2 regions of the Citrobacter sp. GW821-FHT02E08 genome follow, and region 2 is predicted to be linked to the other one. Evidence: predicted binding sites of a transcription regulator. Region 2 holds the regulator's gene; the other holds the start of a gene.
What was found. Region 2 encodes Fur, which represses iron uptake genes when iron is present. Its sites were predicted from a motif close to ATAATAATGAGAACNACTATCAA; they were not measured.
Positions count from the first base shown of each region.

Region 1 (5,339 bases), on a different contig from region 2:
GGTCGCGTTAATCTGATCGGCGAACATACCGATTACAATGACGGTTTCGTACTGCCCTGCGCTATCGATTATCAGACGGTGATCAGCTGTGCGACGCGCGACGATCGTAAAGTCCGCGTCATTGCCGTCGATTATGACAATCAGGTTGACGAATTCTCCCTCGATGCCCCCATCGTCACCCATGACAGCCAGCAATGGTCAAACTACGTACGCGGCGTGGTAAAACACCTGCAAAAACGTCACGCGGGTTTTGGCGGCGCCGATTTAGTGATTAGCGGTAACGTACCGCAGGGCGCGGGATTAAGCTCTTCCGCTGCGCTGGAAGTGGCCGTGGGCACCGTGTTCCAGCAGCTTTATCATCTGCCGCTGGATGGCGCGCAAATCGCGCTCAACGGCCAGGAAGCAGAAAATCAATTTGTTGGCTGCAACTGCGGCATCATGGATCAGCTGATCTCCGCGCTGGGCAAGAAAGACCATGCCTTGCTCATCGATTGCCGTTCACTGGGCACCAAAGCGGTATCGATGCCAAAAGGCGTGGCGATCGTTATCATCAACAGCAACTTCAAACGTACGCTGGTGGGCAGTGAATACAACACTCGCCGCGAACAGTGCGAAACAGGCGCACGCTTCTTCCAGCAGCCAGCCCTGCGCGATGTCAGCCTTGACGCCTTCAACGCCGTAGCAAGTCAGTTGGATCCGGTGGTGGCAAAACGCGTTCGTCACGTCCTGACTGAAAACGCGCGTACCGTTGAAGCGGCAAACGCGCTGGAGAACGGTGACCTGAAACGGATGGGTGAGCTGATGGCGGAATCTCACGCCTCCATGCGTGATGATTTTGAAATCACCGTACCGCAGATCGATACGCTGGTTGAGATCGTCAAAGAGACCATTGGCGAAAACGGCGGCGTGCGCATGACCGGCGGCGGCTTCGGCGGTTGCATCGTCGCGCTGATCCCGGAAGCGTTAGTACCCGCCGTACAACACGCCGTTGCTGAGCAGTACGAAGCAAAAACCGGTATCAAAGAAACCTTCTACGTCTGCAAACCTTCACAAGGAGCCGGACAGTGCTAAATGAAACCCCAGCGCTGGCACCCGATGGTCAGCCGTTTCGCCTGCTTACCCTGCGCAACAGCGCAGGGATGGTGGTCACGCTGATGGACTGGGGCGCCACGCTTCTTTCCGCCCGGATCCCCCTGGGCGACGGGAGCGTTCGCGAAGCCTTGCTGGGCTGCTCCAGCCCGGAACAGTATCCCGAACAATCGGCGTTTCTCGGCGCATCGGTCGGTCGTTATGCTAACCGCATCGCCGATAGCCGCTACAGCTACGCGGGTGAAACGGTCAGTTTGCTGCCAAGTCAGGGCGAGAACCAGCTGCATGGCGGACCCGACGGTTTTGATAAACGTCGCTGGCAGGTGGTCAACCAGAACGATTGTCAGGTGTTGTTTGCGCTGACATCCGAGGATGGCGACCAGGGCTTCCCGGGACGTCTGTGCGCCACCGCGCAATATCGACTGACCGAGGACAACCGTATTTCGATCACCTATCGTGCGGCGGTGGATAAGCCCTGCCCGGTTAATCTGACCAACCACGTTTATTTCAACCTGGATGGCGATGTGACCGATGTCCGCAATCATAAGCTGCAGATTCTGGCTGATGATTATCTGCCGGTTGATGAAGGGGGCATCCCGCGTGAAGGGCTGAAATCCGTTGCCGGTACCTCATTCGATTTCCGCCAGGCGAAAACAATTGCCAGTGCGTTTCTTGCTGATGGCGATCAACGCAAAGTGAAGGGATATGACCACGCCTTTTTGTTGCAGGCCAGGGGCGATGCTCGCACCCCTTGCGCGCATCTGTGGTCACAGGATGAAAAATTGCAGATGAAGGTGTACACCTCCGCGCCAGCGCTACAATTTTATTCCGGTAACTACCTGGGCGGCACACCTTCCCGTGGGCCGGACGCGTATGCCGACTGGCAAGGCCTGGCGCTGGAAAGTGAATTCCTGCCGGACAGTCCAAACCATCCGGAATGGCCGCAGCCAGACTGTATTCTTCACCCGGGCGAAGAGTATGTGAGCCTGACGGAATATCAGTTTATCCCTGCCTGATTCAGCGCCCTCCGAAAGGAGGGCGGTTTTATCTCCATCCTGCTCAAATCCCCATCACCTGAAGACAAAATCGCAACCATGAGTTCACAAGAACCTTACACTGCGTCACTATTTTCGCTATGGTTATGCATAAGGATTGCCGCTGAGGCGTCACGGCAATATAATGAGAATTATTATCATTAAATGAAGGTTGAGGAGTAAGCATATGGCTGTAACTAAGCTGGTTCTGGTACGTCATGGTGAAAGTCAGTGGAACAACGAAAACCGCTTCACCGGCTGGTACGATGTTGATCTGTCTGAGAAAGGCGTGGGCGAAGCAAAAGCGGCAGGTAAACTGCTGAAAGATGAAGGCTATAGCTTTGATTTTGCTTATACCTCTGTGCTGAAACGTGCCATCCACACCCTGTGGAACGTGCTGGACGAACTGGATCAGGCCTGGCTGCCGGTAGAGAAATCCTGGAAACTGAACGAGCGTCACTACGGTGCGCTACAGGGTCTGAACAAAGCTGAAACCGCAGAGAAATACGGTGATGAGCAGGTGAAACAGTGGCGTCGTGGCTTTGCGGTAACACCGCCAGAGCTGAGCAAAGACGATGAGCGCTTCCCGGGTCACGATCCACGCTATGCCACACTGACTGACAAAGAACTGCCGGTCACCGAAAGCCTGGCGCTAACCATTGATCGTGTCATCCCTTACTGGAATGAATCCATTCTGCCGCGCATCAAAAGCGGTGAGCGCGTCATTATCGCCGCTCACGGTAACTCCCTGCGCGCGCTGGTGAAATACCTGGATAATATGGGCGAAGATGAAATTCTTGAACTGAATATCCCGACCGGCGTACCGCTGGTGTATGAGTTCGACGAAAACTTCAAGCCAATCAAACGTTACTACCTGGGTAATGCTGACGAGATCGCAGCAAAAGCGGCGGCCGTTGCGAATCAGGGCAAAGCGAAGTAATTCATTTTCCGGGTAGCGATTCGTCATCGATTGGCTACCCGGTGCTTATACCCCGATAACCCCATCCAGTATCACCTGCGCCCTCCCCTGCGAACACCGTTCCACGCGACCACGCACGTTGTACACCTGCGCCAGACGTTCTGCGGTAATCACCGCTTGCGGCGCGCCGCTCGCCACCAGCTTACCGTCTTTGAGCATCACAATATGTTCGCCGAAGCGTAATGCCATATTCATATCGTGCACCACCACCAGCGTCACCAGCTGACGCGTTCGCGTCTCCTGAGCAATCCGTTCCATAACGTGCAACTGATAATTCAGATCCAGTGCGCTAAGTGGCTCATCCAGTAGCAAAAGCTCGGGACGGCGGATCAGTGATTGCGCCAGTCCGACCAGTTGCCGCTGACCGCCAGAGAGCCTGTCGAGATAATGCAGCGCGAGATGCGAAATGCCCAAATGTTCAAGTAGTGCCAGTACCTGCGCCTGATCCTGCGAAGCGTTATTTCCGCCCGCTGCGCGTTGCGCCACCAGCACAGACTCCAGCACCTGCAAGTGCACGCCCTGCGGCAATGACTGAGGTAAAAACACCACCTTCTGCGCACGCCGGGCAAACGGCAGCGACATCAGGTTTTCATCACCCAAAAGCACTTCCCCACGGGCTTTCGTTAAGCCAGCCAGCGCACGTAACAATGTCGACTTTCCACAGCCGTTAGGTCCCAGCAGCACCGTGATTTTGCCGCGCGGCAGTTCAGGAATGCTCAGATTGCCAATCACGGGGTGCTTCGGATAACCGGCATACAGCCCCTTAATCATCAGTCCGCTCATAGACCGCTTCCCCGTTGACGAAGAATGATGCTCAGGAAAAACGGTACGCCCACCAGTGACGTCACAATTCCCACCGGAATGATCACGCCAGGCACTATGTTTTTGGAGGCGACCGACGCCAGAGAAAGCACAAGCCCACCGGTCAACACGCTGCCTGGCAGATAAAAACAGTGATCTTCCCCAAACAGCATTCGCGCAATATGTGGCGCCACCAGACCGATAAAACCAATCGGCCCAACAAACGCCACCGAAAGCGCGGAGAGCAGACTAATGCGCAATAACGCGGCCAGACGCAAACGCCGGACATCAATACCGAAGCTCATCGCCCTCTCTTCTCCCAGCCGCAATGCCGTCAGTTGCCAGGCGCTGCGCATTGACCAGCACGAGACAACGACGAAAACTACCGCCAGCACGCCAAGTTTTTCCCATGAGGCGCGGGTCAGACTGCCCATCGTCCAGAAAACCAGTCCCTGCAACGTATCTTCATCTGCCACAAACTGCAGCATTGAAACCAGCGCATTGAAGGTAAACACCAGGGCAATACCGAACAGCACTACGCCCGACGTCGCAACGCGCGTCCAGCGGGTGATGCCATCCAGTAACAACGCGGAAAATAAGGCAAACGCAAAAGCATTGGCGGGGATAAACCAGGCCGCAGGAATACCCGGAATCCCGATGCCCAGCACAATCGCCAGCGCCGCACCAAACGCCGCGGCAGATGAAACCCCGAGTGTAAAAGGACTCGCCAGCGGGTTGTTCAAAATGGTTTGCATTTCGGCCCCCGCCAGCCCAAGCGCCATCCCGATCAGCAGCGCCATCAGCGCATACGGCAAGCGAATATCCCAGACAATCACGCGAACCCCGGCATTCGCGCTGGCAGGATGCAACAGCGTTTCCCAGAGTTCACCGAACGGTAAACCTGACGCGCCAAGGGTTGAATCAAGCACCAACGAAGCCAGAATCGCCAGAGTAATCACCAGCGCCAGCAGTAAGCGTTGACGCACAACCTGCCGGTAGAGACGCAGAATGGCGTTCGGGGAGGTGACATTAGCGGAGGACGACATAGTATTTCATCAGGATGCGTGGCAAATCTTATTCTTACGGGGTCGGAAGGGTGATTATACCGTACCAGGCCATCGTTATATATTTTTTTATATTTCGAGTGTGGGGGCACAAAAAAAGCCGACTGTCAGAGTCGGCTTAGATGCAGGTAAGCAGGATTATCCGCGGCGTGCTTTCACCGCATTCGACAACTTACGCAGCAGCGAGTCGGTGTCTTCCCAACCAATACAGGCATCGGTAATGCTTTTACCGTAGGTCAGCGGTTCACCGCCTTCCAGGTTTTGATTCCCTTCGACCAGATGGCTCTCTACCATCACGCCAATAATCGCTTTTTCTCCGCCAGCAATTTGCTGGCAAACATCCGCGCACACATCCATCTGCTTTTTGAACTG
Region 1 covers NZ_JBWKVL010000026.1:4,320-9,658, reverse strand. Annotated here, with positions in the region: gene galK (galactokinase) at 1-1,071, shown strand, start outside; gene galM (galactose-1-epimerase) at 1,065-2,105, shown strand; gene gpmA (2,3-diphosphoglycerate-dependent phosphoglycerate mutase) at 2,311-3,063, shown strand; gene AC07UY_RS21250 (ABC transporter ATP-binding protein) at 3,109-3,885, opposite strand; gene AC07UY_RS21245 (FecCD family ABC transporter permease) at 3,882-4,949, opposite strand; gene aroG (3-deoxy-7-phosphoheptulonate synthase AroG) at 5,106-5,339, opposite strand, start outside.
Region 1: the regulator Fur is predicted to act here: its motif matches at 2,263-2,285, upstream of gpmA (2,3-diphosphoglycerate-dependent phosphoglycerate mutase).

Region 2 (5,339 bases):
GTGCCGGCCATTGGGTGCATGCGGAAAAACCGGATGCCGTGCTGCGCGCGATACGCCGGTATCTGGCGGATAAGGCTAACTGATTAAAAACTCAGCGTCCGCGCGCGATTACGTGCGTGGACGTTGGCGTGCCTCACTCGCTGATGTATGATGGCGCGCTATCCATCCGGGCACACGCCTGGCTGATTGTTTCCCCGAAGTCACCAAAATCATGGCCAAAGAACAAACGGACCGTACGACATTAGATCTGTTCGCGCACGAGCGTCGCCCGGGACGACCCAAAACCAATCCGCTTTCGCGTGATGAACAGCTACGCATTAATAAGCGTAATCAGCTTAAACGCGACAAGGTTCGTGGGCTTAAGCGTGTCGAACTGAAGCTGAATGCTGATGCCGTGGATGCGCTGAATGAACTGGCGGAAGCACGCAATATGAGCCGTAGTGAGCTCATTGAAGAGATGCTGACAAACCAGCTTATCTCGCTGCGTGGCCAGGGGTCTGTCTGAATTTCTGCTCTAAATCATAAATCGTGTAGCACAGAGTGCAGTCCTGCGTGTTTGCTGTTTCCGCATGCCTGACTGATCTGCTATGATTGCCCTTATCCGTGGGCAATACGCCACCACCATTTCAATAAGTTTCAAGAGGTTATTTTACTCATGGCAATCACTGGCATCTTTTTCGGCAGCGACACCGGTAATACCGAAAATATCGCAAAAATGATTCAAAAACAGCTTGGTAAAGACGTTGCCGATGTTCATGACATTGCGAAAAGCAGTAAAGAAGACCTGGAAGGGTATGACATTCTGCTGTTAGGTATTCCGACCTGGTACTACGGTGAAGCACAGTGCGACTGGGATGACTTCTTCCCTACCCTCGAAGACATTGATTTCAATGGTAAACTGGTGGCTCTGTTTGGTTGCGGCGATCAGGAAGACTACGCAGAATACTTCTGCGATGCGCTGGGCACCATCCGCGACATTATCGAACCGCGCGGCGCAACCATCGTAGGCCACTGGCCAACTGCAGGCTATCACTTCGAAGCCTCTAAAGGTCTTGCTGATGACGATCATTTTGTCGGTCTGGCTATCGACGAAGACCGTCAGCCGGAATTGACCGCTGAGCGCGTTGAAAAATGGGTTAAACAGATTTCTGCCGAACTTCATCTCGACGAAATCATCAACGCCTGATTTCGTGCGGCGCAGAAACCATCTGCGCCGCATCAATAAATAAAATCAATCAAAATAATTGCTACAAATTTGTAACTTTCCTGCCCATCCCTGTACAATGTTCGGGTGTTATTCTGGTATTGCACAGTGTGATTGTTGGCAGTACCACGTTTTGATTAATAATATTTGCCCGAGGCTTGCAGTTTTCATTTAGACATGGCAGTTCTATAATGATACGCATTCTCTCAAGTGCAATTTCTGTCACTTCTTTAATGAAGTGAATCGTTTAGTAACAGGACAGATTCCGCATGACTGACAACAATACCGCATTAAAGAAGGCTGGCCTGAAAGTAACGCTTCCTCGTTTAAAAATTCTGGAAGTTCTTCAGGGACCGGATAACCATCACGTCAGTGCGGAAGATTTGTATAAACGTCTGATCGACATGGGTGAAGAAATTGGTCTGGCGACCGTGTATCGCGTGCTGAACCAGTTCGATGACGCCGGTATCGTGACCCGCCACAATTTTGAAGGCGGTAAGTCCGTTTTTGAGCTGACTCAACAGCATCATCATGATCATCTTATTTGCCTCGATTGTGGCAAAGTGATTGAGTTCAGCGATGATTCTATCGAAGCGCGTCAACGTGAAATTGCGACTAAGCATGGTATTCGTTTAACCAACCATAGCCTCTATCTTTACGGTCACTGCGCTGAAGGCGATTGCCGCGAAGACGAACACGCGCACGACGCAAAGTAATATGCCCCCAAAGAGCCAACCACGCGGTTGGCTTTTTTATGCCCATAAAAAAGACCCGCTATCAAAGCAGGTCTTTTTCCCCTTCCGGTAAGTACATTTACTGTACTGTGTTTTTACTGCGAATTTCTTTCCAGATTTTGTCACAATCGGCTTGTACCGCCTGACCATTGCCCGTACGTGTCGCCTGAATACATTGCTGGTAATCCAGTACCCGCACGCTCTCTTCGTTAGCAAACTGCTTATGCTGGTCTTCTTTTTTCAGCACATTTAATACGCTTTGGCAGGCTTCGATTTTTTCCGGTGAACCTTGCGCGGTGTTAATACATGCGCTGTATGCCTCTTTAAGGCGGCTATCTTCCTTAGGTGCAGGAGATTGCGAGCAGGCCACCAGACCTGACGCCATAATGGCGATGAGTAACATTTTTTTCATACAACGGTCCTCAACGATGCGGCAGAGAAATACCCTGCCGCGACTGGCATCAGAAAATAGTGAATGGGGCGATAACCATGAACTTCACGTCACGCTCATCCTGGAAGATGTTGCCATAACCACCGCTCCAGCTCGGGATATTGGAGTGGTTGTCATACTCGGTGAAGTGCAGTTTAAACATGGTGCCTTTGGCACGTCCTTCCTGCATGGTATAAACCGCATCAAGACTGTAGGAGGATTCTTCGATGGTTTTGTTTTTGTCGTAGAACGCATCCGGGTTGCTCTGCCAGGTAGCCGGTTTGGCATCCCAGGCGTAGACGTACGACGCACCCAGCGCCATACCTGGCAGATTCCAGTTCTTCAGGTCATACATCGCGCCGAAGAAGACCGCTTTTTCGCCGTTGGCGTTAAAGTCGGAACGGTTATCCCACCAGACATCCAAACGACCGTTTGAGGAGGCATAGGTCGGCGTCATACGCTGCAAGAAGTAGCCCTGCTGCCCGTCCGCTTTCACCCAGGTTCCTTCCAGACGCAGATCGACCACTTCCGCCACTTTGTAACCGAAAGTCAGTGCCTGCAACCATGCAGTGCCGTCATAGATGTCGTTCACACTGCGATCATCAACTTTATCGCGTGCGCCGTAGAACTGGTAACTGGTGGTAAACGGATTCCCGCCCAGATCGAATTTGTAACTGGCTTTGGCAAAGTACTGATCGACATAACCCTCAGACTGACCAAAGGCAGCCTCAAGAATAAGATCATTTTTGAAATCGTATTTTGCGCCAACGGAGTGGAGATAATCGACTTTGGTCTTTTTATCAGCCTGGTAGAATTTATCCACTTCAATGTGCCATGGCGCTTTATATTCGTTGGCCCACATGTAGGAGAAACTCAACGCGCCCGCATCGCCATAGTCAAAATTGGCTCCAGCTTCTGCCCCTTGATAGGTACCCGGCATAAAGCTCCAGTGCGGCGCTAACAGCGTCTGTCCGGTTGGCTGAATATAACCGGCACGTGCCCAGGTCGGGCCATACTTAAATTTTGCAGCAGCTTTATAAAGACTGACACCACTCTTATCGCCAGAGTAATCTTCGTCATAGCCTTTATTTTTTTTCGAGAATGCAATTTCGTTAGGGTGTCCGCTGTCGTCACTTTCCGCCATTTCAATTGCGGTAAATGCCGCAATATCCAGACCGAACATATCCGCTGCATAACCCGACTGGAAATCCAGGTTGGCGTTCCAGGTCGCGTGTGAAAGGTTGGTTTTGTATTTATCTTCATCCGTGACGTCTTTACGGTCACGCTCACGCTGCCAGTAATAAATGCCGCCTGTTAAGGTCGAATCGTCGATAAAGCCCGCGGCGCTTGCCTGCGGTGCAACCATCCAACCCGACATTGCTGTGATACCGGCGATAGCCAGCGCCAGCGTACTACGTTTGCCACTAAACGTACGCATATGTTAATCCTCTTTGACGTATAAAATGCTGCCGCCAAAGGCGAACAGCTAAAAATAAAAATTAAAAATAGCGCTGAGAAAACCTCATTGACTACAGTGAACAGACTATTTTTCGCGACGCGAATTATCAATCTCTTTCTGTAACCAGTATGTAATAATATGAGCGACCGCACATATTTCATTGCTTTTTGTTACACATTCAGCAAATGCGAAAAATTATCATCAAAATGAAAAATACCGTTGATTTCCATGAAGATGAAAACGGTTACAGCGTTTAATTTAGTCTCGACCTAAATTTCTGAGCCTACTTATCAAAAAATCGTTTATCGGATTAATTATTTTTCAGATGCAATTAATTCGCTCCGCAAACAGAGGATCTCGCGGAAATTAAGCGAAAAAAAACGCCGCGAAGCGCGGCGTTAGTCGGATGGGATGGTGTCGTGTGGCTTATTCGCCGACTTTAGCCCATGTATCACGTAAACCGACAGTACGGTTAAATACCAGTTTGTCGGCCGTTGCATAGCGGCTGTCGAGGCAGAAGTATCCCTCACGCTCGAACTGGAAGGCTTTACCCGCAACCGCAGTCTTCAGCGACGGTTCTGCGAAGCCCTGTTTGATCACCAGCGAATCAGGGTTCATTGCCGACAGGAAATCTTCCGCCGCGCCTGGATTCGGTACGCTGAAAAGGCGATCGTACAGACGAATTTCAACCGGCAATGCGTGCGCTACACTCACCCAGTGAATAACGCCTTTTACTTTACGCCCGTCAGCCGGATCTTTGCTCAGGGTGTCTGCATCGTAGGTACAGAAGATGGTGGTGATATTACCTTCCGCATCTTTCTCTACACGCTCTGCTTTGATCACGTAAGCGTTACGCAAACGGACTTCTTTCCCCATCACCAGACGTTTGTACTGCTTGTTGGCTTCTTCGCGGAAGTCAGCACGATCGATCCAGATCTCGCCACTGAACGGAACTTCACGGCTGCCCATTTCCGGTTTGTTCGGATGGTTAGGCATGGTGACCATTTCGCCTTCGCCCTGATAGTTTTCGATAACCAGTTTTACTGGATCGATAACCGCCATTGCGCGCGGGGCGTTTTCGTTCAGATCTTCACGGATGCAGGACTCCAGCGATGCCATCTCAATGGTGTTGTCCTGCTTGGTGATGCCGATGCGTTTGCAGAACTCACGAATAGCAGCAGCTGTGTAACCACGGCGACGCAGACCGGAAATCGTCGGCATACGCGGGTCATCCCAGCCTTCTACGTGCTTTTCCGTCACCAGCTGATTCAGCTTACGTTTGGACATCACGGTATATTCCAGATTCAGGCGCGAGAATTCGTACTGGCGCGGGTGAACCGGGATCGTGATGTTGTCCAGCACCCAGTCGTACAGGCGACGGTTGTCCTGGAATTCCAGCGTACACAGGGAGTGCGTAATGCCTTCCAGCGCATCGCTGATGCAGTGGGTGAAGTCGTACATCGGGTAGATGCACCACTTGCTTCCCGTCTGATGATGATCGGCAAATTTAAT
Region 2 covers NZ_JBWKVL010000002.1:60,654-65,992, forward strand. Annotated here, with positions in the region: gene ybfF (esterase) at 1-83, shown strand, start outside; gene ybfE (LexA regulated protein) at 212-505, shown strand; gene fldA (flavodoxin FldA) at 656-1,186, shown strand; partial or broken gene AC07UY_RS02620 (fur leader peptide) at 1,396-1,481, shown strand; gene fur (ferric iron uptake transcriptional regulator) at 1,474-1,920, shown strand; gene AC07UY_RS02630 (ChiQ/YbfN family lipoprotein) at 2,018-2,350, opposite strand; gene chiP (chitoporin ChiP) at 2,400-3,806, opposite strand; gene glnS (glutamine--tRNA ligase) at 4,254-5,339, opposite strand, start outside.